DNA from 2 places in the Pseudarthrobacter sp. NPDC092202 genome. Region 2 is predicted to be linked to the other one. Evidence: riboswitches for the same ligand, from Rfam matches in the RefSeq annotation. Region 2 holds a riboswitch; the other holds the start of a gene.
The links. Region 2 has a riboswitch for glycine ahead of gcvP (aminomethyl-transferring glycine dehydrogenase). Riboswitches for the same ligand answer to the same signal wherever they lie in the genome.

Region 1 (18,360 bases), on a different contig from region 2:
CCCCGGCAACCGGAAGGATGCCGGAAACCATCTCCGGATAGCGGACAGCCCACTCGTACGCCTGCAGCGCCCCCATGGACCAGCCGGCAACCATGCGGATGTGGCGGACTCCGAGGGCGGTGAGCAGGCGATGCTGCGCAATGACGTTGTCCGCGATGTCGACGTCCGGAAAAGCCGCACCCCTGGTCTCGGGAGAGGCGTAAGAGGGGGAGGTGGACAGGCCGTTGCCGAACATGTTCACGGCAACGATGAACCAGCGCTCCGGGTCCAGCATCCTGCCCGGGCCGATCCAGGGTTCGTAGCTGGCGTGCGTGCCGGTGTAGTAGGAGGGCAGGAGGATGCAATTGTCCCGGGCCTCGTTGAGTTCCCCGTATGTCTTATAGGCGAGCTTGGCGTCCGGCAGGTCCAGGCCGGAGACCAGCCCGAACCTGCCGAGTACGAATTCCTGGTGCACGGGACCGCTTAGAAGAACTTCAGGTAGCGCTTGGTCTCCCATTCGGAGACGTGGGCCTGGTACTCGTCCCATTCCTGTCCCTTGTAGTCGATGTAGGCGTTGTACATCGACTCGCCGAAGACATCGCGCGACAGGCTGTCCGCGGCGAACTCCTCGATAGCCTCGCCCAGGCTGCGGGGGAGAAGGCCCAGGCCGTTCTTCAGGATCTCGGATTCCGTGTAGTTGTACATGTTCTCGGTGTGCGGCGCCCCGGGATCGAGGTTTTCGCGGATGCCTTCGAGCCCTGCAGCGAGGATGATGGCCGCCCCCAGGTAGGGGTTGCAGCTGATATCCGCTGCCCGGCACTCCACCCGGCCGCCCGCCAGGGGCACGCGGACCATGTTGGTTCGGTTGTTGTTGCCGTAGCTGACGAACACGGGCGCCCAGGTGGAGCCTGACATGCTGCCCTTGCGGACCAGGCGCTTGTAGCTGTTGACGGTGGGGGCGATGACGGCACAGATGGCGGGTGCGTGCTTCAGGACGCCGGCGATGAACTTGTAACCCAGTTCCGAGATGCCGCAACCGCGCGGGTCGTCGTCGGTCTCGAAGAGGTTGACGCCCGTCTCCGCATCGGCGAGGGACATGTTGAAGTGGGCGCCGGAGCCGCTGCGGTCGGCGAAGGGCTTCGGCATGAACGTGGCGAAGTACCCGTGCTTGCGGACCATCTCGTTGGCCATGAGCCGGAAGAACACTGCCCGGTCTGCCATAGTGAGGGCGTCCGAGTATTTGAAGTCAATCTCGAACTGGCCCTGGGCATCCTCGTGGTCAAAGGAGTAGACGCCCCAGCCCATGTCGTTCATGGCCTCGACCATCTCTGTGAGCCAGTCGAAGTTGTCCAGGGCTGCCGGGGCGGTATAGCAAGGCTTGCTGAGGTTGTCCCGGTCGCTGACCTCCACAGGGCCGTCAGGGGTGTCCTTGAGGACGAAGAACTCGGTCTCGATGCCCAGGTTGAAGGTGAATCCCAGCTCCTTGGCGGCTTCAAGCTGCCGTTTCAGGATGTTCCGGGAGGCCGCCTCGAAGGGCTTGCCTGCGGTGTAGAGGTCGCTGGCGAAGTAGGCCACTTCCTTGCGCCAGGGCAGCTGCACGGCGCTGTCCAGATCAGGGATTGCTGAGAGTTCCTCGTCGCTGATGTCCTGGGGGAGCCCGTCCAGGGCGGCACCGGTGAACAGTTCGGAGCCGGCGGCCATCTGCGGTAGGTGGGACAGCGGGACAAACTTGGTTTTGATGTTCCCGTGCAGGTCAACGAAGCTCGACATTGCGTATTTGACCCCCGCTTCGCGGAGCTTTCGCTGCACTGTCTCAACTGCGGCTTGTGCTGTTTCCACACTCATGGTGTCTCCCTGTTCGGTGCTTGTGGCAACGCGGACGATGCCATTTCGATAAGTTATGGAAAGTCTCGCCGCCAGCAATTTCGATAGAGTGTCGAAATTGTTTCGTGCCCGTAAATCATTCCCCGATAGGCTCGTGGGTAAGTTCCGGACAGCGCGGCGGCAGGGGTAGGGCATGGCAAAGGATGCGGCATCATCAACGGCGGGGCGTCCGCGCCTGAGCGGCGCCCCCGCCGGTTCCCCGCGGCAGGAGGTCATCCGTGAAGCCACCGCACTGTTCGTGGCAAAGGGGTACGCGGAAACCACCATGAGCGAGATCGCCCGCAGCGCCGGGCTGCGCCAGTCCTCGCTCTACTACTGGTTCGCGCGCAAGGAGCACATCCTTCAGGCGCTTCTGGAGGAGAACCGGGGTTCGCTTGCGCTTGCGGCGGCACTGGAGGTCCGGCCCGGTCCGGCTGCGGCCAGGCTTTACGCCGTCCTGCACGCCGATGCCATGCAGTTGTGTTCCGCGCCCTTGGACTTCTACGAGTTTGAGCGGGTGGCACGCTCCCAGCCTCAGAATTTCGGCGCATTCTTTGACGACTACGCCGCCCTGCACCGGCTGACCGCATCCATTGTGCGGCAGGGTGTCGAGGCCGGTGAGTTCCAGGCTGCTGATCCCGAGGATGCCGCCACGGCTGCTTTGGGTCTGAACGAGGGCCTGCAAAGGCACTACCGCCAGCCGCTTCCGGGGCTGCGGTCTTATACCGCGGAGCAGGTTTCCGGACTCAGCGCAGACACCACCCTCGCCCGGCTGCTGGTGTTGCAAGTGGACTTGGCTGACATTAGGGCAGATGCAGCGGCCCTTACCGCCGCGTGGAACCCCACCGCCGAAAGTTAACTCACCCGAAACGAATTCGATATGGCATCGAAAACGTCGGCTCCAAGAATTTAGATAGCGTATCGAAACGCTGGTGCCCCGCTCCCGGGCGGCGTGCCCGTTATCTAGCCTTTGGAGATTCGAATGGACACTGCCACTATCGCGGGCAACACGGCGTGGGTTCTCACCGCCGTTATTGCCGTCGCGCTGATGTTGCCCGGCCTGGCGCTCTTCTATGGCGGGATGGTCAGCCGCAAAACCGCCATGAACATGATGCTCATGGTGTTCGGCTCCTTCTGCGTTGTGGGTGTTCTCTGGATCGTTTTCGGCTACTCCGCCGTCTTCGGCAATTCCATCGGCGGGCTGGGCCTGCTGGGCAACCCGCTGGAGTTCGCGGGGCTGGGCCAGCTTCTGACCGCCCCGGACGACGCCGCCCTGCCGCCACTCGCGCTCGCGGCACTGCACTTGATGTTCGCCGGCCTGACGGCCGGCATCGTAGCTGGTGCGGCGGCTGACCGGATGAAGTTTGGTGCCTGGCTTGCTTTTGCGGGCATCTGGGCCAGCCTGGTCTATTTCCCGGTTGCCCACTGGGTATTCGCCTTCGACTCGGCGGACGGTTCAGTCCAGGGAGGCTGGATCGCCAACACTCTCGGTGCCGTCGACTACGCCGGCAGCACAGCCATCCACGTCAACTCAGGTGTGGCCGCACTCGCCCTGGCTCTTGTGCTCGGCAAGCGCCGCACGTGGCCCGTGCAGCCCAAAGCTCACAGCCTCCCCCTGACGCTGCTGGGCGTCGGGCTACTCTTCACAGGCTGGATCGGATTCGACGGCAGCGGCCTGGGTGCTGCCGACAATAACGCAGCCGTCGCTGTTTTCAACACCGTCGCGGCCACTTGCGCCGGCGTCGTCGTCTGGCTCCTCGTGGAGAAGCTCCGGGATGGTCATCCCACCACCCTGGGCGCTTCCTCGGGTGCCATCGCCGCCCTCGTCGCCATCACCCCATCCTGCGGTGCCGTCACCCCGCTTGCTGCAATGGCCATCGGCTGTGCCGCCGGAGCCGTCTGCTACTTCGCCGTCGCACTCAAGTACAAACTCGGTTTCGACGATGCCCTCGACGTCACCGCGCTGCACTTCATCGGTGGCGTAGTTGGCGGCCTCCTGATCGGTGTCCTCTCCACTCCGGAGGCGCCCAGCGGAGCGGCAGGGCTGCTCTATGGCGGCGGCTTCGAACTCCTGGGCCGGCAGGCGCTCGCCATCCTGGCCGTCTTCGCCTACACCTTCTCGGTCACGTGGGTGATCGCAAAGGTCCTTGACCTGACCATGGGCATCCGGGTTGCGGCGCCGGTGGAGGCGAAGGGACTCGATATCAGCCTCCACGCCGAGAACGCCTATGAAAATGGTGAAGACAAGGCACATGCCCCGCGCGGCCACGCCGAACAGCTGCACCATCTGGTGGACGAAAATGCGGTTGAGGATGCACCGGCACGCACAGCCCGCTGAAGTCCGTCGGGGACCGGCAGATCAGCCGGCTGTCATATCTGCGGCACGCACTCGCCGGTCCCCAACAAAGCCAGGCCGGCTCGGTCCCCGGCACCGAAGTCCAGCTGCCCGCTGTTCTCTTCGTACATGAGCTGGGTGGGGTCGTTTATATGGTCCAGCCCGACCACATGCGCCAGCTCATGCATGATGACGGCCCGGACCAATGCGGGCCCGTCCGGATAGGCCAGCGTTTCCGCGAGGGCCGGTGCGTCAAGGAGGACCTGGCCGCTGACGTACACATAGGGCTGTCCTGGCATCTGGATGGATGTACTGCCGCCGGTCCCTGCGACGCTTCCCGCCAGCTCCGGCGCTGCCTCCGGCGTTGACCACGAGATGAGGATAGGCGCCCACTTCTTGCCGTACCTGTCAGGCTGGTATGCCTCGCGGTCCTGTGACGGTGCTTCGTCCGTCGGGCCATCGTAGACGAACTGCAGCCCGGTCGCGGCGGAAGCCGCGGCCACGGCCTCCTTGATGAGCTGCTCGGTGCCTTCTGGCGCCAACTCCGGGCGGACAACGTAATGGACCGGGCGGCACGGGTCATATGCCACAAATGGCTGGCCCGGGTCAGGAGACTCCTGCAGGACAAACGCGGTGGATCCGGTCGTGGCAGGTGGGACGCCGAGTGGAGACGAAGCAGCTTCGAACCCCGGGGGAGGCACGTCTGATCCGGGCAGGTGCGGCAGCGCCGCGGACAGGACGAACCGGTCGAAGAGGGTGGGAGCGAAATAGAGCCCTACGACGAGTGCGAGGCCCAGTACCGTGGCCGACCTCGCCTTCCATTTCCGTTTGCGTGCTGGTCTAATTCGGCGATAGCCGCGTCTCTTGCCCGAACTTTGTACCGTGACTGTACGCCAGGGCTCGGGATCCTGCAGCTTGCCAAGGGCTTCATCAATTGCCCACTGTGGGATACGCCCGCTCGGCGAACGCCGTAGGCCGGGAATGTTTTGCTCGCCGGCAGGCATGCCTGAAAAATCCCTTTTGCCGAAATCCGGTACCACCGGCGCCCCCTTGTGCCCCCAAGCCCATCCTCTGAGACAGGTCCGCTCAGCATAATGGCTGTTTCCCGGGGCCGCCATGGGATGCCCCGGGCGCTCCGTTTGGGGGCCTTATCCGGAGGTGGGAAGATGCATGGTTGCAATGTGATGACGCTTTTTTGATTCGCCTTTCGCTGCGATGAAAGGGACTGCAGTAAAAGCCTGATTCGGAAAAATTGAATTTCTGCAGGCATCCGAGGCTGGACGACCCAGTCAGCCGAGCTTGCCCTCTCTAGGCCGAAATGACGGTACTTTCCAGGACTGGCTTAAAAAATAAAAGTAGGTATGGTACTGGGTAACGCAAAGCATAGAAAGGCGTGATTCCGATGTCCGGAAAATCCCCGAAAAGCGGCGCCATAAAAAAAGCGGGCAAGACAATTCTCGAAAAGCGGGCCGATAAAAGGGCAAAAAACGAGAACAGCGAACTGAATTTCGCAAAGCCGCGCAAGAACCAGCGCTGACAAGCCCGCGGGCAGCCGGGAACGGAACTCCTAGTCCGCCCGGCTGCCCGCGCTCCATTCCCAGTTGCATATCCTCGTGCTCAGTTCCAAGGACACACCATGAACATTTCCTGCAACGCCCTGGTGGTTCCGGCCCGGCTGTCCCACCCGGTGCACCTCAAACCCCTTGACCTGGACGCCACAGCACTCCAGCGGGTGGCCGCCGGAGAAATCGGGTACATCGCCGGCCGCGGCTGGCGCGCCTACCTGAACAATGACGGAAGCCGGTCCTTCCCCAACCTGCGGGCGGAAGTGCTTATCCGGGAAGCCGGCGTTGAGCTGGACGACACCATCCACGGAACGGCCCTGTTGCTGGGCTATGTGGACCCGGGCGAAGAGACGGACGCGCCCCGTCACCTCATCAGCCTCGCTGAGCAGCTGTTCGACATGCCGCTGGCTGCGTAGCCATCCAACAGTGCGTGACCGGCCTAACAAGAAGACAGCCAAGCGGACGACGGCGGGAGGTCCCGCCGTCGTCCGTCCCACCTTCCCGCTAAACGCGCTGGGTGGTGAAAGCCATCAGCGCCGTCAGTTTCGCCTCTCCGATGGGCTCTTCCGGCAGCAGGGGGATCAGGGCAACCCGCTCCGCCATGGCCCGCACTTTCGTAATCTGGTCCGTTTCTTGGGCCGCGCGGGCACGAAGGAACGGCGAGCGCGGGCGGGCGGCGGCGATGGAGTTGTTGATGACCCAGGCCCACGGATGGATCCCGGCCCGCTCCAGGTCAACCTCGAGTTCCTCCGCCTCCAGCACTGGCGTGGTCTCGGCCAGCGTCACCAGGATGACCTTCGTCCCCACCGGATCCTGGAGGCGCATCAGCGGAGTCACGAATCCCATCGAGTCCCCCACCTGCCGGGAGATCTCCCGGTGGTAGGAGCCCGTGGCATCCAGCAGCAGGAGAGTATGCCCGGTGGGTGCGGTGTCCATCACCACGAAGTGCCGCCGGGACTCCTGCACAACCCGGGAGAACTGCCGGAACACCGCAACCTCGTCCGTGCAGGGCGACATCAAGTCTTCCGCCAGCGCCGCCCGGCCTTCGTCGTCCATGCTCCGGCCCTTGGTGTCCATCACGTGGGCCCGGTATTCCTGGATGGCCGCCGCCGGGTCAATGCGGGACACCGTCAGCCCCGCGACGGACCCGTGCAGCGTCTCGGACAGGTGCGCCGCCGGATCGGTGGTGGTGAGGTGGACGGCGTGCCCCCGCCTGGCCAGGGCAACCGCAATCGCCGCAGCCACCGTCGTCTTTCCCACGCCGCCCTTGCCCATGCACATCACCAGCCCGTGTCCGTCGGCCTCAATGCCGTCCACCAGTGCGGCAAGCGGGGCGTCCTCGACGTCAAGGAACGACGGCGGTCCCTCGGCAGCGTCCGCCAGCAGCGAGGGAGCAAACAGGGATTCGAGCGCCGGAATCCCCACCATGTTGCCGGGCTTGAGCTCGAGCACGTCGCGGGGGAGCCCGGCAACCGCCCCGGGGACGGCCGCCATGGCCGCAGCCTCCCGGGCACGCAGGGCCTTCGCAAGCTCCTCCCCGCCGGCTGCCTCGGGCAGCACACCATTAACCACCAGGTAACCGCCGCTGATGCCGATCTGGTTCAGCTCAAGGTAGGTCCGCTCAACCTCCTTAAGGGATGACGGCTGGGCCCGGGTCACCAGGACAAGCCGGGTACGCAGCGGATCAGCTAGGGCCTGGACCGCCCTGACATACACCTCCTTGTGCTTGTCCAGCCCGGACAGCGGACCCAGGCAGGACGGTTCCCCTGCGCCGGTGGCAAGGAAATCCGTCCACGAGCCGGGCAGCTGCAGCAGGCGGATGGTGTGGCCGGTCGGGGCGGTGTCAAAGATGATGTGGTCATACTCCGCATAGGAAGCATCGTCTCCGAGCAGGCTGGTGAACTCGTCGAAGGAGGCCACCTCCGTCGTGCAGGAACCGGAAAGGCTCTCGGCGACGCCGGCCAGTTCCGTTTCCGGCAGGACTCCGCGGACTGGGGTGAGGATCCGCTCCCGGTAAGCCTCGGCGGCCTGCTCCGGGTCGATTTCCAGGGCAGCGAGGCCTGGCACCTCCGGAATTGCGGTGACGGTGTTTCCAACAGTGAGGCCGAAGACCTGCCCGATATTGGACGCGGGGTCCGTGCTGACCAGCAGCACCTTCCGGCCGGCCCGCGACAGGGAGAGCGCCGACGCGCACGCCACCGAAGTCTTGCCCACACCGCCTTTGCCCGTGAAGAACAGGAACCGGGGCGGGGCGTCAAGGAACTTCATGCAAGCCAGTCTTGCAACCGGCCGGGGACGGGTCCAGAGCCAAACGTCCCGGAGCCGGCCCGCCCGCAAGCGGCGGCCAGATTCAGAGGCGCGTCCCGCCGTCGTCCGCCTAAGCCTGTCCGTTCTCCAGCAGCCCGCCGCTTGCCCAGCGCCGCACCGCAAGCTTCTCGCCGGCGTCGAACTCCAGCAGCGCCACCCTGCAGAGTTCCTCCACGTTCGCCGTCCAGGCTGCCGCCAGCTCGGCCGCCGTCGACTTGTCGCTGAGCTGGAAGTTGGCGTAGGCGAGGCCCTGCAGCACAAAGCTCACCGCATTCCGGGAGACCGGCTGGCCCGCGCTGACGCAGTCGTCACGCACCTGCCGGGACAGTTCGGTGCGGTTGAGGGGCGGATGTTCCCGGAGCCGCGCCGCCATGGACTGGAAAATCTGCCGGAACTGGGCAGTGGACAGTGCCGGCACGTCCGTCACCCGGGTGACTTGCTCCTCGATGCGCGGCTGGAGGTCCGCAGGCAGGGGAAGATCTTCGGTGGAAAACCGCTTCGCGTCCCAGACCCAGCCGCCCTGCGCTGCCGAATATTCCACGTCCTTGCCGATCTGCGAGACCCACGTCCCGAACTTTCCGAACCCGCCCCAGTCCGTCTTCAGCGATGGGTCGGCCGTGAGCGCCCGGTGTGCCACCATTGCACCCACCACAGGCCCAGGCGCGGACCGGACGAAGTCCAGCACCTCGCGGATGGCGGGGGAGCCGGCCTTGGTTTTCGGCTTGGCCACGGCAGGGGCCTGCGGCTGCTTGACTGCCGCCCCCGCATGGAGGGGCTCGGCGGTGGTGCCGTGGAGGATCGCCACGAAGTCGTGCGACTCCACCACATGGTCCGCCATTTCCCGGTAGGCGAAGGCCACGGCTCCGGCCGCGATCACGGTGGTCATCCGGTCGGCAGCCCGGAACCGCTGGATCAGGGACGTGAAGTCGGCATCAGCCGAGGCGATGAAGAACTCCTCGATCCCGCCGCTGCCGGACAGGGCATCCATCGCGTCAAGCACCAGGTTGATGTCCGTGCTGCTCTTGCCCCGCTGGGTCAGGGACGGGCAGTCGATCACACGGAAGCCGGCGCGAGTCCAGTAGGTCCGGTACTTCGAGTACACCATCGGGTTCAGGTAGCAGTTGCGGATCAGGAAGCGGCGGGCGCCCTCCCCGGATCCTCCGGCTGACAAGGCGTCCGCCCAGTGCTTGGGGTCCTCGGCAAACCGCTTGGCGGCCAGGGGGTCCAGGGCCTGCAGGCCGGTGAACACGTTGTCGAAATCCACAAACATCGCTGCCCGGATGCCGGGCCGGCGGGAGGGGGAGAGTGCCTCGTTCATTGGCCCAGTGTGCCAGCATCGCGGCGGGGCGGGCAGCCCCTCCGGGTGCGACACGCAAGCGGACGACGGCGGGAGGCGGCCGCCGTCGTCCGCTTCCACCTTGGAGCGGCTTGGCTGGGGTGCTGAGGTGCTGAGGTGCTCAAGTGCCGGGGCGCTTTAGGTGCTGAGGCTCCAATGGACGCTGATGGCCTCGGCGATGGGGGCGGCCTTGACGTCGACCCGGAACGCAACAGGTGCCGTTCCTGTTTCCTCGATGACGGCGTCACGGTAGACGCGGCCGCAGGAGGGGCACAGGGTATAGAGGTCCTCGTCCGCGGGCCATGCCGCAAGCTCCGGCGGGGCAGGGGCTTCACCCGAGTACACGGGGACGCCCTGCGCGTTGGCCTGGATCAGTCCGTCCTTGCTGACGGTGTTGCCGCACACACAGGTGATGGTGGTGACGTCGTGGCCAACCACGCCGGCAGTTTCGGTCTCCACGGCGGCCTCCGCGGCGCTGGAAGGGACGTTTGTGGTACCAGCTTAAGCCCGAAGATCCGCCGCAAAACAGGTACTTCGGCCGTAGCGGGCGCCGCATTACGGGAGCAGCATAGTGCCATGAACGCGGAAACACCCCAAGCGGTTGAACTAAGCCTTCCCCAGGCTTTCCTCCTTCTGGCCACCAATGACAAGGACGGCAAACCCGAGGTTCCGGTGTTCGCCCTTCGGACCACGGTGGCCGGGGCAATCTTGGCCGAGCTGGACCTCCTCGGCGCCATCGGGCTGGAGGGCAAGCACATCCGGGCCACCGGCGCCACCCCTGAAACGGAGCTCCAGCACGAGCTGGAGCTCATTCGCGGCAAGTCACGGCCGCACAGCCCCCGGCGGTGGGTCTCCATGCTGGAAGGCCGCGCCCAGACGCAGCGCATCTACGAGCAGATGGCGGCGGCGGGCATCGTGGAGCACGTCGGCGAGAAGCACCTGGGCCGGTTCCGGGCCGTGCGGTATCCGGAAAAGGACCATGCCCCGGAGGCCGCGCTGCTTGAAAAGATCCGGACGGCACTCAGTGCTGCCCCGTCCGGCCTCCAGCCGCCGGAAACCGGAGAGCCTGGGACCGGAACGGCCGAGGCGGGCGCAGCTGAGACGGGATTGGAGGACGGGCCGGCTGAAGGTGCAACGCCACATGCCGCGAAGCCCGCAACCGCGGCGCCCGAGTCGCGGACCATAGCGCTGATCGCCCTGATGCAGGCGGCCGGGCTGCTCGGCAAGCTCTTGCCGGAGGCGGACAGGATCCGGGCCAGCGAACTGGCCAAGGACTACTGGCCGTCCCGGGCGGTGGAGGATGAACTCCGCATGATCAGGCTGGCGGAGGAAGAAGCCGCGAACCTCTAGGCGGGGCAAAGCAGGCGGACGACGGCGGGAGGTCCCGCCGTCGTCCGCTCACCACTGCCGGTTCAGGCCAGCGTGAGGCCGGCCTTCTCCACGTCGCCGAAGCTCGCGTCAATGTGGACCACGTCGCGGCCGGTGCGCTGCAGGAGGCTTGCGGCCACGGCGGAGCGGTAGCCGGAGCCGCAGTGCACCCACAGCCGGCCAGCGGGTACCTCGTCCATGCGCCGGAGCAGCTCGTGGAGCGGGATGTTCACCGCATCCTGGATGTGGGAATCCTCGAACTCGTCCGTGCGGCGGACATCGAGGATGGGATCCTCCTTGGGCTTCTGCAGCACTTCCTGCCAGCCGACGCTGTCATAGGAGGAGGTTTCCACCTGCGGCGCAACGTCCCCGGGTCCGGCGCCGATGGCCGCGTCGGGGTTATCGATGCCGATACGGGACAGGTCCCGGATGGCGTTCTCCACTTCCTGGCGTTCACCCACCAGCGTCAGCTGTTCGTCCCAGGGCAGGACCCAGCCCAGGAAGGCGGTGAACTGGGTGCCGTCGCCGTACTCGAAGCTGAGGCTGCCGTTCAGGTGGTCGCTGGCAAAGGCCACGCGGTTCCGCAGGTCCACCACCCACTCTCCCCGCTCCAGCCGGGATGCCAGCTCGTCCTGGTCCAGCGAGTCGGGCAGGTCCAGGTCCGGTGCGGTGGGGCCCGCCATGTTGATGGGGGCCATGTGGGCGTAGTAGGACGGATAGGCGGTGAGGTTGTGGATCAGCTCGCGGACAAAGTGGTCCTCGTCGGGGTCCGTCAGGGCATGGTTGTCGTTCAGCTGCTCGCCGATGGTGGAGGACTCCGCGCCGCTCGCCGGGCCCGAGGAGCAGAAGGAACCGAAGCCGTGGGTCGGGTACAGCCCGGCGTCCCCAGCCGCCTCATCCACCAGCCGCCGGACCGACCTGTACTGGTGGTGGGTCAGCGGCACGGTGTCTTCCTCGCTGACCAGGTCCGTGCGGCCCACCGAGCCGTACAACAGGCTGCCGCCCGAGAACACCGCCTGGCGCCCGCCGTCGGTCACGATGTAGGAGAGGTGGTGGTGGGTGTGCCCCGGCGTGGCCACAGCCTTGAGGACCATCCGCCCCACCTGCACCGTTTCCCCGTCGGAGATCGGCTGGCGGGTGTACGGGACATCGTCCGCGGCGTTGACCAGGTAGGCGGCGTTGTGGTCCTGGGCCAGCTGCAGCCCGCCGGTGACGTAGTCGTTGTGGATGTGCGTCTCGGCCACGTGGGTGATCCTCACGCCGGCATCCGAGACGGCCTTTTCCACCCTGTCCGTGTCCCGCTGGGGATCGATGACCACGCCCACCGCGCCGTCATGCACGAGGTAGGTGCGGTCGCCCAGCTGCGGCGTTTCGATGGTGATGACTTCCATGCCGGATTCCTCCTTGAACGGTTATCAGCGTGATCGCCACGTTACCGCCCGGGGGAGTTCCAGTCAGCCCTCGATCGTCACTCCGCGCCAGAAGGCGATCCGGTCCTCGATCTGCTTGGCACGGGGCTTGGGCTCAGGGTAGAACCAGGCGGCGTCCACGTTGAGCTTCCCGTCAACTTCCAGCGTGTGGTAGCTGGCCCGGCCCTTCCACGGGCACACCGAGTAAAGGTCGCTGTCCCTCAGGTAGCCGGCGTTGACGGCGTCGCGGGGAAAGTAGTGGTTGCCCTCCACCACCACCGTGTCCGTTGATTCGGCGATGACTTTTCCGTTCCAGATAGCCCTGACCATGGGGTTCCGTTCTGTTGGGTGCCGCGTGGCGGCGGAACTGTCGTAGGTATCCCAACGCCGCGCCCGGCCGGCTTGTTCCCGGACGGAAGCGGACGACGGCGGGAGGTTCCGCCGTCGTCCGGCATCCTTGGGAGCGCCGCGGCACCCGGCCTAGCGTCCGGCCCCGGCCGAACCTGCAGACCAGGGCTACTGCGGGTTATGGGCGACAACGCAGAAACGGTTACCGTCGGGGTCTGCGAGCACAACGAAATCCGGGTCTTCCGGGTAGAGGTCCCAGGCGACGCGGGAGGCCCCGAGCGAGATCAGCCGTTCCACCTCTGCCTCCTGGTTGTCCGCATACAAATCCAGGTGGATGCGCGGGTGGTCCTGGGCAGGCGTTTCGCTCAACATCAGTGCCAGTTGCGCGCCCGGGCCCGACGCCGGAACCAGGATGATCCAGGTCTCGTCACCGGGTTCACGCGGGACGTAGCCCAGGGCTGCGTGCCAGAAAGCGGTGGCGCGGGCAACGTCATTGACGCCGAGGACGGTGCTGCCGAGGGTCAACATGCGCCCAGCCTAATCCCGTCCTTGGAAGCCCGGCTAGACTCGCCTGCATGGGGGACAACAGCACGCCTGAAGAAGACAGCACGCCTGAAGAAGACAGCTCTGAAGAACGTGGGCCGCGGAAACCGGCCCGGATGCCGGGTGCCGTCCTGCCCCTGGCCGGGTTCGCCATCCTGCTTGCGGGGTGCGCGGTGGCCTGGCTCAACAGGAACACCTACATTGGCTGGTTCGCCTACGCGCCGCTGAGCAACCAGCCCTTCTCCGGCTCAGGCATGGCCTTCCTCAGCCCGGGAACGCAAGCTGGCCTGGCAATCGCCGTCGTGGGCCTGCTGCTGCTCGCCTTCTGGGCCGGGTACAACATCGGCCGGAAAGCCAGCGGCCGGGAACAGTGACAAAGGGATGGCGACGGCGGCGCGTCCCGGCGTCGTAGGTCGCCTTAGGGGGCCCGAAGTTTGGATCCCGCCACGGATCTTGGTATGGTGTGAGTCGTGTCACCCACCAGTGGCACACGCTTATGATCTGCGGCGGGAGAGTCCTGCCGGTACGTTCTGCAGGCGCCGTAGGAGCAAATCCTCCCCAGGAATCTCTCAGGCCCACGTACCGCCGCGGCAAGGCAACTCTGGAAAGCAGTCCGGGCAACCGGGCTCACCGACGGTGCAAGTGGCGCCCCGCTGAACAGCAGGGCAATGCAAAACTCTCAGGTCCAATACAGAGCGGGGAGGAACCCGAATCAAAGTGGCACCCTACGCCACCTGAATTATGGAGTTCCCCTCATGACGGTTCAGTCGTCCCCCACCACCTTCGCGGACCGCCATATCGGCGCGCGCCGCCAGTCCGATATCGACACCATGCTCAAGGCCGTCGGTTACGACACCCTCGATGGCCTCGTTGACAGCGCGGTCCCGGATTCCATCCGCCAGGACAAGCCGCTCACCCTTGAGAGCGCCCTCAGCGAAGTCCAGGTCCTCACCGAACTGCGCAAGCTGGCCGGCAAGAACAAGATGGCCGTGCAGATGATCGGCCAGGGCTACTACGACACCGTGACCCCGCCGGTGATCCGCCGCAACATCCTCGAAGCCCCCGCCTGGTACACCGCCTACACCCCGTACCAGCCCGAGATTTCCCAGGGCCGGCTCGAGGCGCTGCTCAACTTCCAGACCATGGTCCAGGACCTCACCGCACTCCCGGTGGCCAACGCGTCCCTGCTGGATGAAGCCACCGCCGTCGCCGAAGCCGTGCTTTTGATGCGCCGCGCGAACAAGTCCAAGACCGCGAAGGACGGCAAGACCGTCCTCGACGCCGACCTCCTCCCGCAGACCATCGCCATTGTCCTGGGCCGCGCCGAGGCCCTCGGTTTCGAGGTGGAAATCGCCGACCTCACCGCCGGGCTGCCCGAGGGCGACATCAACGGCGTAGTCCTGCAGCAGCCCGGCGTCTCCGGCCAGGTCTGGGACCAGTCAGCCGTCATCGCCGGGGCCAAGGAACGCGGCGCACTGGTCACCGTCGCCGCCGACCTCCTGGCCCTCACCCTCATCACCCCGCCGGGCGAGCAGGGCGCGGACATCGCCGTCGGCTCCACCCAGCGCTTTGGCGTGCCGTTGTTCTTTGGGGGGCCGCACGCCGCCTACATGGCCGTCCGCGACGGCATGGAGCGCACCTTGCCGGGCCGCATCGTGGGTGTGTCCAAGGACAACGCCGGCGTCCCCGCCTACCGCCTGGCCCTGCAGACCCGCGAGCAGCACATCCGCCGCGAAAAGGCCACGTCCAACATCTGCACCGCGCAGGCCCTGCTGGCTATCGTCTCGTCCTTCTACGCCGTCTACCACGGCCCCGACGGCCTGAAGGCGATCGCCGAAACCGTCCACAACAACGCCCGCTCCCTGGCCGCGACGCTGAAGCGTGCCGGCCGCGAACTGGTCAGCGACACCTTCTTCGACACCATCACCGTCCGCGTCCCCGGCAAGGCCGCCAAGGTGATTACCGCCGCCGAGGCCCGCGGCATCAACCTGCGCCTCATCGACGCGGACACGGTTGGCGTGTCCGTTGATGAAACCACGACGCCGGAGGTCCTCTCCGCGGTGGCGGTGGCCTTTGGCGCCGGCCCGGTTGTGTCCGGTGAGGGCTTTGAGCTGCCGGAGCCGGTGCTGCGCACCTCCACATACCTGCAGCACCCGGTGTTCAACACCCACCGCTCCGAAACCCAGCTCCTGCGCTATATCCGCCGCCTCTCCGACCGCGACCTGGCGCTGGACCGCACCATGATCCCGCTGGGTTCCTGCACCATGAAGCTGAACGCCACGGCTGAGATGGAAGCCATCTCCTGGCCGGAATTCGCATCCATCCACCCATTCGCCCCGGACTCCCAGACCGCCGGCTGGCGCGAACTGATTTCCGGCCTGGAGGCCGACCTGGCCGAGATCACCGGGTACGACCAGGTGTCCATCCAGCCGAACGCCGGCTCCCAGGGCGAACTGGCCGGCCTGCTGGCGATCCGCGGCTACCACCACTCCCGCGGCGACCAGCAGCGCAACGTCTGCCTGATCCCCGCCTCGGCGCACGGCACCAACGCTGCGTCCGCAGTCCTGGCCGGCATGAAGGTTGTTGTGGTGGCTACCGCCGCAGACGGCACCATCGATCACGCCGACCTCGCAGCCAAGATCGAGGCCCACAAGGATGTCCTCTCGGCCATCATGATCACCTACCCGTCCACGCACGGTGTGTACGACGCCGACGTCCGCGAGGTCTGCGACGCGATCCACGCCGCCGGGGGGCAGGTGTACGTTGACGGCGCGAACCTCAATGCACTGGTGGGCTTGGCGCAGCCTGGCAAGTTCGGCGGCGATGTCTCGCACCTGAACCTGCACAAGACCTTCTGCATCCCGCACGGCGGTGGGGGACCCGGCGTCGGACCCGTTGCTGCCAGGGCGCACCTGGCTCCGTTCATGCCGGGCGACGCCAACAAGGCGGCCCATGAAGCCGGGCACGGCGTTGCGATTTCCGCTTCCCGTTTCGGCTCCGCCGGCGTGCTCCCCATTTCCTGGGCCTACGTGAAGCTGATGGGCGGCGAGGGCCTCACCGAGGCCACCAAGTCCGCCTTGCTGGCGGCGAACTACGTGGCTGCACGCCTGGACGAGCACTTCCCGGTCCTCTACACCGGTGAGACCGGCCTGGTGGCGCACGAGTGCATCCTGGACCTGCGCGAGCTGACCGCCCGCACCGGCGTCACCGCTGAAGACGTGGCCAAGCGCCTCATCGACTTCGGCTTCCACGCCCCCACCCTGTCCTTCCCGGTAGCCGGCACGCTGATGGTGGAGCCCACCGAGTCCGAGGACCTCGCGGAAATCGACCGCTTCATCGAAGCCATGGTCACTATCCGCAAGGAAATCGACCAGGTTGCCGCCGGCGACTTCACTGTGGAGAAGTCCCCGCTGCGCAACGCACCCCACACAGCCGCCGCCGTCGTCTCTTCCGACTGGGACCGGACGTACCCGCGTGAGCAGGCAGCCTTCCCCGTGTCCTCCCTTCGGCAGGACAAATACTTCCCGCCGGTGGGCCGGATCGACGGCGCCGCGGGGGACCGCAACCTGGTCTGCTCCTGCCCGCCTCTCGACGCGTTCGAGGACAACACCGCCTTTGAGAACTAAGGACTTTCCGATGACTGAGAACTACACAGCGCTCTACGAGCAGCACAAAATTGCCGGCGCCTCGTTCACCGACTTCGGTGGCTGGCAGATGCCCCTGAAGTACAGCTCTGAGCTGGCCGAGCACCATGCCGTGCGGAACGCCGCCGGCCTGTTCGACCTCTCCCACATGGGCGAAGTCTGGGTCACCGGCCCGGACGCCGCAGCCTTCCTGGACTACGCCCTGGCAGGCAAGCTGTCCGCCGTCGCAGTTGGCAAGGCCAAGTACTCCCTGATCTGCCAGGAAGACGGCGGCATCATCGATGACCTCATCTCCTACCGCCGGAGCGAAGACAAGTACCTGGTGGTCCCCAACGCCGGCAACGCTGCAGTGGTTGCCGCCGCACTCGCCGAGCGGGCTGCCAGCTTCGACGTTGTTGTTGACGACGTCTCCGCGCAGACCTCACTGATCGCGGTCCAGGGACCCAATGCCGAGGCCATCCTGCTGACCCTGGTTCCCGCGGAGCAGCACTCGCTGGTGACGGAGCTGAAGTATTACGCGGCGGTTGAGGTAGGGATTACCGTCAACGGCACTGTCCAGGACCTGCTGCTGGCACGCACCGGCTACACGGGCGAGGACGGCTTCGAGATCTACATCCCCAACGAGGACGCTGCCGGTTTGTGGGACGCGCTGCTGGAGGCCGGCGCTGGCCACGGGCTCATCCCCGCCGGACTGGCCTGCCGCGACTCGCTGCGCCTGGAGGCCGGCATGCCGCTGTACGGCAACGAACTCTCCCGCGAGGGCAACCCGTACGCCGCAGGACTGGGCCCGGTTGTCTCGCTCAAGAAGGAGTCCGACTTTGTTGGCAAGGCCGTGCTGGCCGAGCTCAAGGAATTGGGTGCCGGCTCCACTTCCGGCCGCAGGCTGGTGGGACTCAAGGGCCTGGGTCGCCGCGCCGGCCGCAGCCACTACCCGGTCCTGAAGGACGGCGTCGTCGTGGGCGAGGTGACCTCCGGCCAGCCTTCACCCACCCTTGGCTACCCGATCGCCCTGGCCTATGTCGACGTCGAACACGCCGAACCCGGCACCGCCCTGGACATCGATCTCCGCGGCAAGCCCGAGCCCTTCGAAGTAGTAGCCCTCCCGTTCTACAAGCGCCAGAAGTAGCTCCCGGGTGACGCTGGGGCTGACATCCTCTGCGTGCTGCTCCTTCGTCGCTTTGACGCACGCTGCCGGATGCCAGCCCCATCGCCACTGTTGCCGCCTCCGACGCTCTCTCACTAGATGTCGGTTTTATCCGGACGCTCTATCACTTAACGCGGGTTTTCTCCGGACGCTCTCTCACTTGATGTGCGGTTTGACCGGACGCTCTCTCACTTTTCACACACAAACTTAAGGAAACACACCATGGCAAAAGTTGTTGCTGAACTGAAGTACTCCGCCGAGCACGAATGGGTTGCTGCTGACGGATCCGGACCTGCCAACATCGGCATCTCCGCCGTGGCCGCCGAAGCCCTGGGCGACATCGTGTACGTAGACCTGCCCGAGGTCGGCTCCACGGTGACCGCGGGGGAGACCTGCGGCGAGGTCGAATCCACCAAGTCCGTCTCCGATCTTTACGCCCCCGTCACGGGCGAAGTTGTGGAGATCAACGATGAAGTGGTTTCCGACCCCGCCCTGATCAACAACGATCCCTACGGCGCC
Region 2 (11,380 bases):
CCTGGTCCGCCACCGCTCCCAGGTTGCCCGCGAAAAGAACGGCTTGAAGTACTGCCGGGACTGCGAAGGCTGACGCTGCCGAACTTCCCTGCTCCGGCCACCCCCCCAAAGGGGCGGCTGGCGCTTCTTCGCCTCCCGCCGTCGTCGTTATGCCGGTTACGGCAAGGTGCCGGTCCAAGGCAACAACAGGGCAGAACCGGCGCAAAAGGCCAAGGAACGCCCGGTTTTCCGCGCCGTATTTATGTGCGCGTGATGCGCGGCGCCACACCCTAACGGTTCCGCGGCGAACAGGCCACAGCCCTCGATCTGCGCCGTAAACGCTCCTACCCTTGAGCTATCCAATCGCTCAACATATGGGTGGCTCCACAATGAAAAAGTTTTCCACCTGGCTCGCCGCCATCCTCATGGCTGCCGGGCTTGGAATCGTGGCACCGGGGCCCGCCTCGGCAACCACTTCCTACTGCGGGCTTGTGTGGGGTTCCCTGGCGAAAGCCGACCCGGACATGGGCACCGCCAATGTCACCAACGTCCGCACGGGGCAGCACTACTGCTTCGACCGGATGGTGGTGGACCTCAACGGCACAGCCGCCGGCTACACCGTGCGGTACGTTCCCCAGATAGTGCAGGACGGATCCGGCTTCACCATCCCCGTCCGGGGAAACGGGCGCCTGCAGGTGACAGTCAACGCTCCCGCCTACGACGGCAACGGCAACTCCACCTATACCCCGGCTGACCCGAACGAGCTGTCCAACGCCGCCGGCTACCAGACGTTCCGCCAAGTGGTCTGGGCCGGAAGCTACGAGGGCTACACCAGCATCGGCCTGGGCGTCCGGGCCCGCCTTCCCTTCCGGGTCTTCACCCTGGATGGGCCGGGCTCCGGGTCCCGCCTGGTGGTGGACGTGGCACACTACTGGTGACATTCGGCCGTAGACGCCAAAGGTGCCGTTCCCCCTGTGTGCGGGGAACGGCACCTTTCCTGCGGCCGGGCGATTGGACTAGCTCACGGCGGCTACTCCGGCACCACCAGCGCGGGGGTATCCCGCTTGAGGGTTTCGCCGCGGAAGAAGCCGGGGCGGACCTTGGCCATGATGAGCATGACGGCGGCGCCTGAGGCCAGGATGCCGACTCCGAGGACAAACACCAGGCCCACTCCAAAGATCTCCGACCCGCTGCCGAACTCCGGGGCCCAGCTGTCCACTGCAGTCTGCAGGAACACCACGAACAGGCCCACCCCGCCCAGCACCGGGCACACCAAGCGGAGAACGAAGTGCCGCAGGCTGTCGAAAACGCTGTGGCGGAAGTACCAGGCGCACGCCAGCGCCGTCAGCCCGTAGTAGAAGCAGATCATCAGTCCGAGCGCCAGGATGGTGTCATTGAGGACGTTCTCGCTGACCACATGCATCACCGCGTAGAAGCCCGCAGACATGACGCCGGCAGCAACGGTGGCGAAGCCCGGCGTCGCAAACTTGCGGCTGACGCGGCTGAACGGTTCGGGAAGCGCACCGTAGAACCCCATGGCCAGCATGCTCCGGGAGGGTGACATGAACGTGGACTGCAGGGAAGCGGCCGAGCTGGACAGCACGGCCAGGGACATCAGGATGGCGAAGGGACCCATGATGGGCGAAGCCAGGGCGGTGAAGATGTTTTCGTGGATCTCGGTGTTGTTCAGGCCGTTGCCGGTATCCCCGACGCCGGCGAACATCATGGTGGCGATGCTCACCAGCAGGTAGATCGCCAGGACGATCAGGGCAGTGAGGGTGCCGGCGAGCCCGGAAGTCTTCCTGCCGTTGGACGTTTCCTCATTGACCGTCAGGCAGACGTCCCAGCCCCAGTAGACAAAGATGGAGAGTGAGATGCCTGCGGTGATCTGCCCGAAGGTCTCGATTTTGGTGACGTCGAACCATTCCCAGCTGAAGGGGATGGCGGTTTCTGAGGAAGACCAGTTGGCGAAGGCCATGCCCACAAACAGGCCCAGGACCAGCAGCTGGAATCCCACCAGGCTGTACTGGACCAGCTTGGTGGTGTGGAGTCCGCGATAGCTGACCCAGACCGCCAGGGCCACGAACACAAAGCAGGTCAGCACGTTCAGGGCCTTGTTTGCGGACAGCTCGGCGAGCTCCGGGGAACCGGTCAGCTGCGAAAGGAAGAGGTAGAAGAAGTCGACGGCGACTCCCGCCAGGTTGGAAAGCACAATAATGTTTGCGGCCAGCAGGCCCCAGCCTCCCATCCAGCCCACCCAGGGGCCGAAGGCCTTGGTAACCCAGGTGAAGGTGGTGCCGCTGTCCGGGGAATCGGCGTTGAGTTCCCGGTAGGCGAGCGAGACCAGGATCATGGGGATGAAACCGATCAGGAAAATGACAGGCAGCTGGAGTCCGGCTTCATTGACCGTGGGACCCAGGGCACTGGTCAGGGTATAGGCGGGGGCGATGGTGGAAATGCCCAGGACGACGACGGCCAGCAATCCCAGCTGCCCGCCCTTCAGTCCTTTGGGGCTGATGCCGGACGTCCCCGGGGAGTGCGGCCCGGAACCGGCAGGGGCTGTCCTGGTGCGGATGGTCTCGGTCATGGCACCACTTTCTGGAAGAAGTTGAGACTACGATCACTATATGAATGGCGTTCATTTAGTATGGGGGCGTGTGACGCGGGACGCAAGAGGGAATATGAAGGACGTTCGTTTATGTCCGCGTTTGCGAAATTAGTAAGCTCACTGAGAAATTTCCTGCGGACCAGCCATAGCGCCCTGTGGTGCTGATAGCGTCGGAATTACTGGACCAATTGAGGAGGATGCATGAAAGCTTCACCGACACTGACCAATAACCTGCAGGCCGTGCTCGCCGACCTGATTGAACTGCATATCCAGGGCAAGCAGGCGCACTGGAACATTGTGGGAACCAACTTCCGCGATCTGCACCTGCAGCTGGATGAGATTGTGGACGCTGCCCGCCAGTTCGCTGATGACACCGCCGAGCGGATGCGGGCACTGCACGCTTTGCCGGACGGCCGCAGCTCCACCGTGGCCGAGTCCACGTCCCTGGCCCAGTTCCCTGAAGGCCTGATCAGCACTAAGGACGCGATCGAACGCATCGTTGCTGCCCTTGAGGCTGCCGTGGGCACCATGCGCAAGGTTCACGATGAAGTGGATGAAGAGGATCCCACCACCGCGGACCTGCTGCACGAGTTCATCGCCAAGCTTGAGCAGTACGCCTGGATGGTGAACGCGGAAAACATGAAGCCCACCGCCAGCGTCACGGCGCCGGACGCAAAGTAGGCAGCGCCCGCAGGGTCGCGGAGTGCGGGGCGCCCGCGGCTGGAGGTTATCCTCCGGCTGCGGGCGCCTTTTCTGTCCCATGGCCAGGTGCGCAGGGCAGCTTTCAGTCGTCCGCCTTGGGCACTTTTCGTAGTACGACGGCGGCGAGGACTGCCGCCGTCGCCATCAGTACCAGCCCAATCGCTGCGGTGACGTGCACTCCTGAATCGAACGCCGCTGCCGCGGCCTGGCGTACGGCGTCCGCCAGGGGCTGCGGCAGCCGGGCCGCGAGCTCCATGGCGCCGGCAAGGGTCTCGCCGGCATGCACAGTTCCTGAGGCGGGGGCGGCTTCGGTGATGCCCGCCGGGAGCCGCAGGTTGTGCTGGTAGGAGGCGGTAAGGATGGAACCCAGGATGGCGGTTCCCAGCAGGGCGCCCACCTCGTAGCCCGTCTCGGAGATTGCTGCTGCCGCGCCTGATTTTTCCACCGGAGCGCTTCCCAGGATGAGGTCATTGGAGATTGTCTCGGCAGTCCCCACGCCCAGCGCGAGGACCAGCAGTGCGGCCAGCAGCAGCGAAGGTCCGCCCGCATGGCTGCCAAAAGTCACCAGGCTGTAGCCGGCGGCACTCATCGCAAGCCCGGCCGCCACCACGAAGCCCGGGCGGATCTTCCTGACGGCCGGCACTGCGGCAAGGCCCGCGACGATGGTGGCCACCAGGGCCGGGATCATTGCCATCCCGGCGGCCGAAGGTGACATCCCCTCGATGAGCTGGAGGTGCTGGGCCAGGAAGAGGATGAACCCGTTGAAGGAGAACAGGGCGAGGATGTTGGCGGTGATGGCCATGCTGAAAACCCTGTTGCGGAACAGGGAAAGATCCAGCAGCGGGCTGCGCAGGCGTTGCTGGCGGTGGACAAAAACAGTACCCATTAACACGCCGAACGCTATGGTGCCTAGGGCTGCTGCGCCTGGCCCTTCGGTGGCGAACTCCTTGATCCCATAAACCATAGGGGCCATGGTGAACAGCGAGAGCAGGATGCTGGGCACGTCCACCTTTCCCGGTGATGGATCCCGGGATTCAGGGATGAAGGCGGGGCCGAGGACCAGGAGCGGGAGCATGATGGGTACCGCCACCAGAAGCACGGCGCCCCACCAGAACTGTTCCACCAGCCAGCCGCCAAAGATCGGCCCGAGCGCGGCGCCGCCGGAGAACCCCGCAGCCCAGATGGCAATGGCCAGCCGCCGCCGGTTGGGGTCCGGGAAGATGTTCCGGATCAGTGACAGCGTGGAGGGCATCAACATGGCGCCAAAGAATCCCAGCGCCGCCCTGCCGGCGATGAGCCAGCCGGCACTGGGCGCAAAGGCGGTGGCTGCTGATACTGCCGCGAAGCCGATGCTGCCGATGATCAGCAGCCGCCGGCGCCCGATCCTGTCACCCAGGCTGCCCATGGCAACCAGCAGGCCGGCCAGTACCAGCGGGTAGGCGTCCACGACCCAAAGGAGCTCAACCCCAGAGGTGTTCAAGGCGCCCGCGATGGCCGGCAGCGCAAAGGTGAGCGCCGTGTTGTCCACGGCCACCAGGAGGACGGGGAACATCAGCAATGCCAGGGCCAGCCAGTCCCTCCGGGTGCCACGGGATGGGTTGCCAGCGGGCAGGGCGGCTGAAGTGGGCTGGCAGGTCCTGGGCTGGGAAGCGGCGGATGGGGTCATGAGCTTAACTGTACCGTCTGGACGGTATAGTTAAGAAATCAAATCCCCACCGTGCATGATGGGAACCATGGCCAGAAAACCCATAGCGCGAGATGCCGTCCTCGATGCCTTTGAAGAGCTCCTCATCGATGTGGGGGAGAGGGCCGCCACCTTGGATGCGGTAGCCAAACGCGCCGGCGTCTCAAAAGGCGGCCTGCTGTACCACTTCCCCAACAAGGAAGCGCTGATCACGGCCACCCTGGAGCGGCTGGACCGGCTGGCAGGGGAGGACCTCGCGGCGATGGCCGCCGCGCAGGAAGGCGCGGCCGCGTACTTCATCCGGTCCTCGCTCTGGTCCGACACCCCGATGGACCGCTCCTTTGTTGCTGCCACCCGCCTGGCGGAGGTGGCGCACGAGGGCGCACGGCGCCGTTTTGCCGCGATCCAGCAGCAATGGCTGGACCTGATCGGGAAAGATGTGGGTGCGGGAATGGCCAAGGCGGTGCTGTACATGGGTGATGGGCTCTATTTCAATGCCATGTGGGAGAGCGGTCCGTCCGGCAGTCCCGGGAACCGGCAGGAGGAAGTGCAAGAACTCCTTGCGGCGGTGGAGCGCCTGAGGGGTTAACCGGCATTTGCCCGGCGGCCCGCAGCGTAGGAGAATTGCAGCATGTGTGGGCCGTCACCGGCAAGCACAGACAACAACCCAAATTAATAGCCTTTGATCTGCGGCGGGAGAGTTCTGCCAGAAGGTACAAGCAGGCGCCGTAGGAGCAATACCTCCCCAGGAATCTCACAGGCCCATGTACCGCCGCGGCGAGGCAACTCTGGAAAGCAGCAGGCTGTTCGCGCGGAGATCCGGTTCCGGAACTCCAGGCAGCTGTGCTCACCGACGGTGCAAGCGGGGCCAGCCCAGGCAGGCCGCGCGGAAACTCTCAGGTCCAATACAGAGCGGGGAGGGACACGAATCGATGCGGCGTACCCTGCGCCGCCTTAGTTATGGAGTTCCTCGTGACTGTATCTCCGGCCTCCGCCGTCCATGCTCCTGCCGCCACCTTCGTTGACCGGCACATCGGCGCACGGCGCCAGTCCGACGTCGACACCATGCTCAAAGCCGTGGGCTACGACACCGTGGACGCCCTGGTTGACACCGCCGTCCCCAAGGACATCAGGCAGGACTCGCCGCTCGAACTGGCAGGCGCGCTCAGCGAGGTGGAGGCGCTCGCCGAGCTCCGCAGGCTGGCCGGCAAAAACAAGACCGCCGTGCAGATGATCGGCCAGGGCTACTACGACACCGTGACCCCGCCGGTGATTCGGCGCAACATCCTCGAGGGCCCGGCCTGGTACACCGCGTACACCCCGTACCAGCCCGAAATCTCGCAGGGCCGGCTCGAGGCGCTGCTCAACTTCCAGACCATGGTCCAGGACCTGGTAGGCCTGCCCATCGCCAACGCCTCCCTGCTGGACGAAGCCACGGCCGTTGCAGAGGCCGTGCTGATGATGCGCCGGGCCAACAAAAATAAGGACGCCCGGGACGGCAAGACAGTGCTGGACGCAGACTGCCTGCCGCAGACCATCGCCATCGTCAAGGGCCGCGCCGAGGCGCTCGGCTTCGAGGTTGAAGTCGCGGACCTCGCCAAGGGGCTGCCCGACGGCGCCATCAACGGTGTGGTGCTGCAGCAGCCCGGCGCGTCCGGCAGGGTGTTCGACCACAGCCCAGTGATCGCCGATGCCAAGGAACGCGGCGCCCTGGTGACGGTGGCGGCCGACCTCCTGGCGCTGACGCTCATCACGCCTCCCGGTGAGCAGGGGGCCGACATCGCCGTCGGCTCCGCCCAGCGCTTCGGCGTGCCGCTGTTTTACGGCGGCCCGCACGCCGCGTACATGGCTGTGCAGAAGGGCCTCGAGCGCTCCATGCCGGGCCGCCTGGTGGGCGTCTCCAAGGACTCCGCCGGTGTTCCCGCCTACCGCCTGGCCCTGCAGACCCGCGAGCAGCACATCCGCCGCGAGAAGGCCACGTCCAACATCTGCACGGCCCAGGCGCTGCTGGCCATCGTGGCCTCCATGTACGCCGTCTACCACGGCCCGGAGGGCCTGAAGGCGATTGCCCAGTCGGCGCACGCCCACGCCAGGAGCCTGGCTGCGTCCCTCAAGGCAGCAGGCCTCGACGTGCTGCACACCAGCTTCTTCGACACCGTCACCGTTTCCGTCCCGGGAAGGGCTGCGGGCATCATCGCCGCAGCGGAGGCGCAGGGCATCAACCTGCGCAGCATCGACGCTGACACGGTGGGCTTCTCCACTGACGAAACGACCACAACGGAAATTGTCGGCGGCGTCCTTGACGCTTTTGGCGTTGGAGCCTTCGGCGTCTCAGTTGTTGACGCCGAAGGTGACCCTGCCTTCGGCTTGGACGCCGCCGTCGGACGTTCCTCCGACTTCCTGCAGCACCCGGTGTTCAACACGCACCGTTCCGAGACCCAGCTCCTCCGCTACATCCGCCGCCTCTCTGACCGGGACCTGGCGCTGGACCGCACCATGATTCCGCTGGGCTCCTGCACCATGAAGCTGAACGCCACGGCCGAGATGGAAGCCATCTCCTGGCCGGAGTTCGCCTCCATCCACCCGTTCGCCCCGGACTCCCAGACAGAGGGCTGGCGTGAGCTCATCGCAGACCTGGAAGCCCAGCTGACCGAGATCACCGGGTACGACCAGGTGTCCATCCAGCCCAACGCCGGATCCCAGGGCGAGCTCGCCGGCCTGCTGGCGATCCGCGGCTACCACCACTCCCGCGGCGACCAGCAGCGCAACGTCTGCCTGATCCCCGCTTCTGCGCACGGCACGAACGCCGCTTCGGCTGTCCTCGCGGGCATGAAGGTGGTTGTGGTGGCCACCGCCGCAGACGGCACCATCGACCACACCGACCTTTACGCCAAGATCGAGGCGAACAAGGACGCATTGTCCTGCATCATGATCACCTACCCCTCAACCCACGGTGTGTACGACGCCGACGTCCGTGAGGTCTGCGACGCCGTCCACGCCGCCGGCGGCCAGGTGTACATCGACGGCGCAAACCTCAACGCCCTTGTGGGGCTGGCCCAGCCGGGCAAGTTCGGCGGGGACGTGTCCCACCTGAACCTGCACAAGACCTTCTGCATCCCGCACGGCGGTGGGGGACCCGGCGTCGGGCCCGTCGCGGCGAAGGCGCACCTGGCACCGTTCATGCCCGGCAACGCCGCCACCTGGACGGAAGGCAACGACGTCCCCATCTCCGCCTCCAAGTTCGGTTCCGCCGGTGTGCTGCCCATTTCCTGGGCTTACGTGAAGCTGATGGGCGGCCAGGGCCTCACCGAGGCCACCAAATCAGCGCTGCTGGCAGCCAACTACGTCGCGGCACGGCTGGACGAGCACTTCCCGGTCCTGTACACCGGCGAAGCCGGGCTGGTGGCGCATGAATGCATCCTGGACCTGCGCGAACTCACGGCCCGCACCGGCGTCACTGCCGAGGACGTGGCCAAGCGCCTCATCGACTACGGTTTCCACGCCCCCACACTCGCCTTCCCCGTGGCGGGCACCCTGATGGTGGAGCCCACGGAATCCGAGGACCTCGGCGAGATCGACCGCTTCATCGAAGCCATGATCGCCATCCGCAAGGAAATCGACCAGGTGGCCAACGGCGACTTCACGGTGACGGACAGCCCGCTCCGGAACGCCCCGCACACGGCCGCCGCCGCCATCAGCAGCGCCTGGAACCGTGCCTACCCGCGCGAGCAGGCCGTGTTCCCGGTGAAATCCCTTAAGCAGGACAAGTACTTCCCGCCCGTTGGCCGCATCGACGGCGCGGCGGGGGACCGCAACCTGATCTGCTCCTGCCCGCCGCTGTCCGAATTCGAAAACTGAGGACGCCTGCCATGACTGAGAAGCGCACCGCCCTCTACGACGAGCACAAGAAGCTGGGGGCCTCCTTCACCGATTTCGGCGGCTGGCAGATGCCCCTGAAGTACAGCTCGGAGCTGGCCGAGCACCACGCCGTCCGAAACGCTGCCGGGCTCTTTGACCTTTCTCACATGGGCGAGGTCTGGGTCACCGGGCCGGATGCCGCCGCGTTCCTGGATTATGCGCTGGTGGGGAAGATCTCGGCCATGGCGGTGGGCAAGGCGAAGTACTCACTGATCTGCAATGAGGACGGCGGCATCATTGACGACCTCATCACCTACCGCCGTCCGGCAACCGCGGGTACCGCGCCAGGCAGTACGGATCGTTTCCTGGTGGTTCCCAACGCAGGCAACGCCGGCGTGGTGGCCGCGGCCCTGACTGAACGTGCAGCCGGCTTCGACGTCCAGGTGGACGACGCCTCCGCGGCCACCTCGCTGATCGCCGTCCAGGGCCCCAAGGCGCAGGAGCTGCTGCTGCGACTTGTGCCCGCGGCCCAGCACAGCCTGGTGACGGAGCTAAAGTACTACGCCGCCGTGGAAGTCCCGTTCCTGGTGGGCGGTGCCGGGCAGGACCTCCTGCTCGCCCGCACCGGTTACACCGGTGAGGACGGTTTCGAGATTTTTGTGGCGAACGACGACGCCCCGGGCCTTTGGCAGGCACTCGTCGCCATCGCGGAGGATGGGGAGCTGACGCCCGCCGGGCTGGCCTGCCGCGACTCGCTCCGCCTTGAGGCGGGCATGCCGCTGTACGGGAACGAGCTCTCGCTGCAGGGGGACCCCTTCGCCGCCGGCCTGGGCCCCGTCGTCGCGCTTTCAAAGGAAGGCGACTTCGTGGGCAAGGCAGCGCTTGCCGCGAAAAAGGAAACCGGCGCAGGCGTCACTGCCGGCCGCCGGCTCGTGGGACTCAAGGGACTGGGCCGCCGCGCCGGCCGGGCACGCTACCCCGTGCTCAAGGACGGCACGACAGTTGGCGAAGTGACCTCGGGCCAGCCTTCGCCCACCCTCGGATACCCGATCGCCATGGCCTACGTCGACGTTGAATTCACCGAGGCTGGCACAGCACTGGACGTTGATTTGCGAGGTAAGGCAGAGCCGTTCGGAGTCGTCGACCTGCCGTTCTATAAACGCCCCAAGTAGCCTTGTTTTGGCGCGGTCACCTTCGGGGCCGCCGGACCGGACATTTTCACGCGTGCTGGCTCGTTCCTCGCCTTTGACGCACGCTTTCGAAAAGTCCGGCTCCGCCGGCCCCTCGTGCGGGCGTTGCGGTTGTGCGCGGACATGGTCAGGTCGTTCAGGAAGTGGGTGGACGCGAACTACGTGCGTGTTTTTTTGTTTCACCCGCCCACGCTTTCGAAAAGTCCGGCTCCGCCAGCCCCTCGTGCGTTCATCACCTTAGGCGACGGGCCCCGGCGGCTGGGCGGACTCCGGAGGCGGGCGTCTAAGGGAGCGTCACGTCCGCCCAGCGGGCGTCCACGCGACCGAGCCCGCGGAGGAATTCGGCCGGCCGCACCCAACCCACCACGAACTCTTTAGTTAGGAACTAATCGCATGGCTGTTGGAGTCTTTGATCTTTTTTCGATCGGGATTGGGCCTTCGTCTTCTCATACTGTGGGGCCGATGCGGGCTGCTGCTGTGTTTGCGGAGGAGCTGAAGACTTCCGGCTTGCTGGCGGGGGTGGCGGCGTTGCGGGTGGATCTTTATGGGTCGTTGGCGGCGACGGGTCATGGGCACGGGACGATGACGGCCATTTTGTTGGGGTTGGAGGGGTTTCATCCGGAGCTGATCCTGCCCGATGAGGTGGAGGAGCGGCTGGCGGCGATTGCGGAGACCGGGATGCTGCAGCTGGCCGGTGCGGTGGCGTTGCCGTATGGGGTGAAGGACATGGTGTTGCGGCCGTTGACGGTCCTGCCCCGGCACACGAACGGCATGACTTTTACGGTCTCCGACGCCGGCGGCCAGGTCCTGCACACGGCGACGTTTTTCTCGGTGGGTGGCGGGTTCATTGTCCGTGAGGGCGAGGAGGACGCGGCCCTGCAGGAGTTGGAGGAGTCCAAGAAGGAACTGCCGCTGCCGTTCCGGACCGCTGCGGAGCTGCTGGCGCACTGCCGGGAGACCGGCCTCAGTATCAGCGATGTGATGCGGGTCAACGAGGAAGACAGCCGCACCCCGGAGCAGATCCGCGAAGGCCTCCTGCATATTTACTCGGTGATGGAGGGGTGTGTGGCCGCGTCCCTGAAGCGTGAGGGGGTGCTGCCGGGCGGGTTGAAGGTCCGGCGGCGGGCGCCTGACTGGTATGACCGGTTGCGGAAGGAAAGCGCCCGGCCCGCCGGCGAAGACCAGGACGGTGAGGGCGCGGACACCGAGTTCCATGACCCGAAGTATTGGCAGGAGTGGGTTAACTTGATCGCCCTGGCGGTGAATGAGGAGAACGCCTCCGGCGGCCGGGTGGTCACGGCGCCGACGAACGGGGCGGCCGGGATCATCCCGGCGGTGCTGTATTACGCGCTGCATTTC

Region 1: it holds a riboswitch for glycine, as region 2 does, so the genes downstream of both, gcvP (aminomethyl-transferring glycine dehydrogenase) here and gcvP (aminomethyl-transferring glycine dehydrogenase) in region 2, are expected to answer to the same signal.

The regions. Positions count from the first base shown of each region.
Region 1 is NZ_JBIVRG010000004.1:52,439-70,798, forward strand. Features, by position in the region: gene ACIQF4_RS08315 (alpha/beta fold hydrolase) at 1-454, opposite strand, end outside; gene glnT (type III glutamate--ammonia ligase) at 463-1,824, opposite strand; gene ACIQF4_RS08325 (TetR/AcrR family transcriptional regulator) at 1,997-2,701, shown strand; gene ACIQF4_RS08330 (ammonium transporter) at 2,825-4,180, shown strand; gene ACIQF4_RS08335 (hypothetical protein) at 4,213-4,767, opposite strand; gene ACIQF4_RS08340 (hypothetical protein) at 5,580-5,714, shown strand; gene ACIQF4_RS08345 (hypothetical protein) at 5,814-6,158, shown strand; gene arsA (arsenical pump-driving ATPase) at 6,247-8,010, opposite strand; gene ACIQF4_RS08355 (NYN domain-containing protein) at 8,120-9,367, opposite strand; gene ACIQF4_RS08360 (hypothetical protein) at 9,524-9,844, opposite strand; gene ACIQF4_RS08365 (GPP34 family phosphoprotein) at 9,962-10,735, shown strand; gene ACIQF4_RS08370 (rhodanese-like domain-containing protein) at 10,798-12,144, opposite strand; gene ACIQF4_RS08375 (DUF427 domain-containing protein) at 12,208-12,492, opposite strand; gene ACIQF4_RS08380 (VOC family protein) at 12,679-13,038, opposite strand; gene ACIQF4_RS08385 (hypothetical protein) at 13,086-13,427, shown strand; glycine riboswitch at 13,551-13,648, shown strand; gene gcvP (aminomethyl-transferring glycine dehydrogenase) at 13,809-16,679, shown strand; gene gcvT (glycine cleavage system aminomethyltransferase GcvT) at 16,690-17,823, shown strand; gene gcvH (glycine cleavage system protein GcvH) at 18,064-18,360, shown strand, end outside.
Region 2 is NZ_JBIVRG010000029.1:1,142-12,521, forward strand. Features, by position in the region: gene ACIQF4_RS20920 (DUF4193 domain-containing protein) at 1-73, shown strand, start outside; gene ACIQF4_RS20925 (hypothetical protein) at 369-917, shown strand; gene ACIQF4_RS20930 (APC family permease) at 1,010-2,566, opposite strand; gene ACIQF4_RS20935 (Dps family protein) at 2,789-3,268, shown strand; gene ACIQF4_RS20940 (MFS transporter) at 3,372-4,955, opposite strand; gene ACIQF4_RS20945 (TetR/AcrR family transcriptional regulator) at 5,023-5,562, shown strand; glycine riboswitch at 5,657-5,755, shown strand; gene gcvP (aminomethyl-transferring glycine dehydrogenase) at 5,934-8,831, shown strand; gene gcvT (glycine cleavage system aminomethyltransferase GcvT) at 8,843-10,003, shown strand; partial or broken gene ACIQF4_RS20960 (L-serine ammonia-lyase) at 10,415-11,380, shown strand, end outside.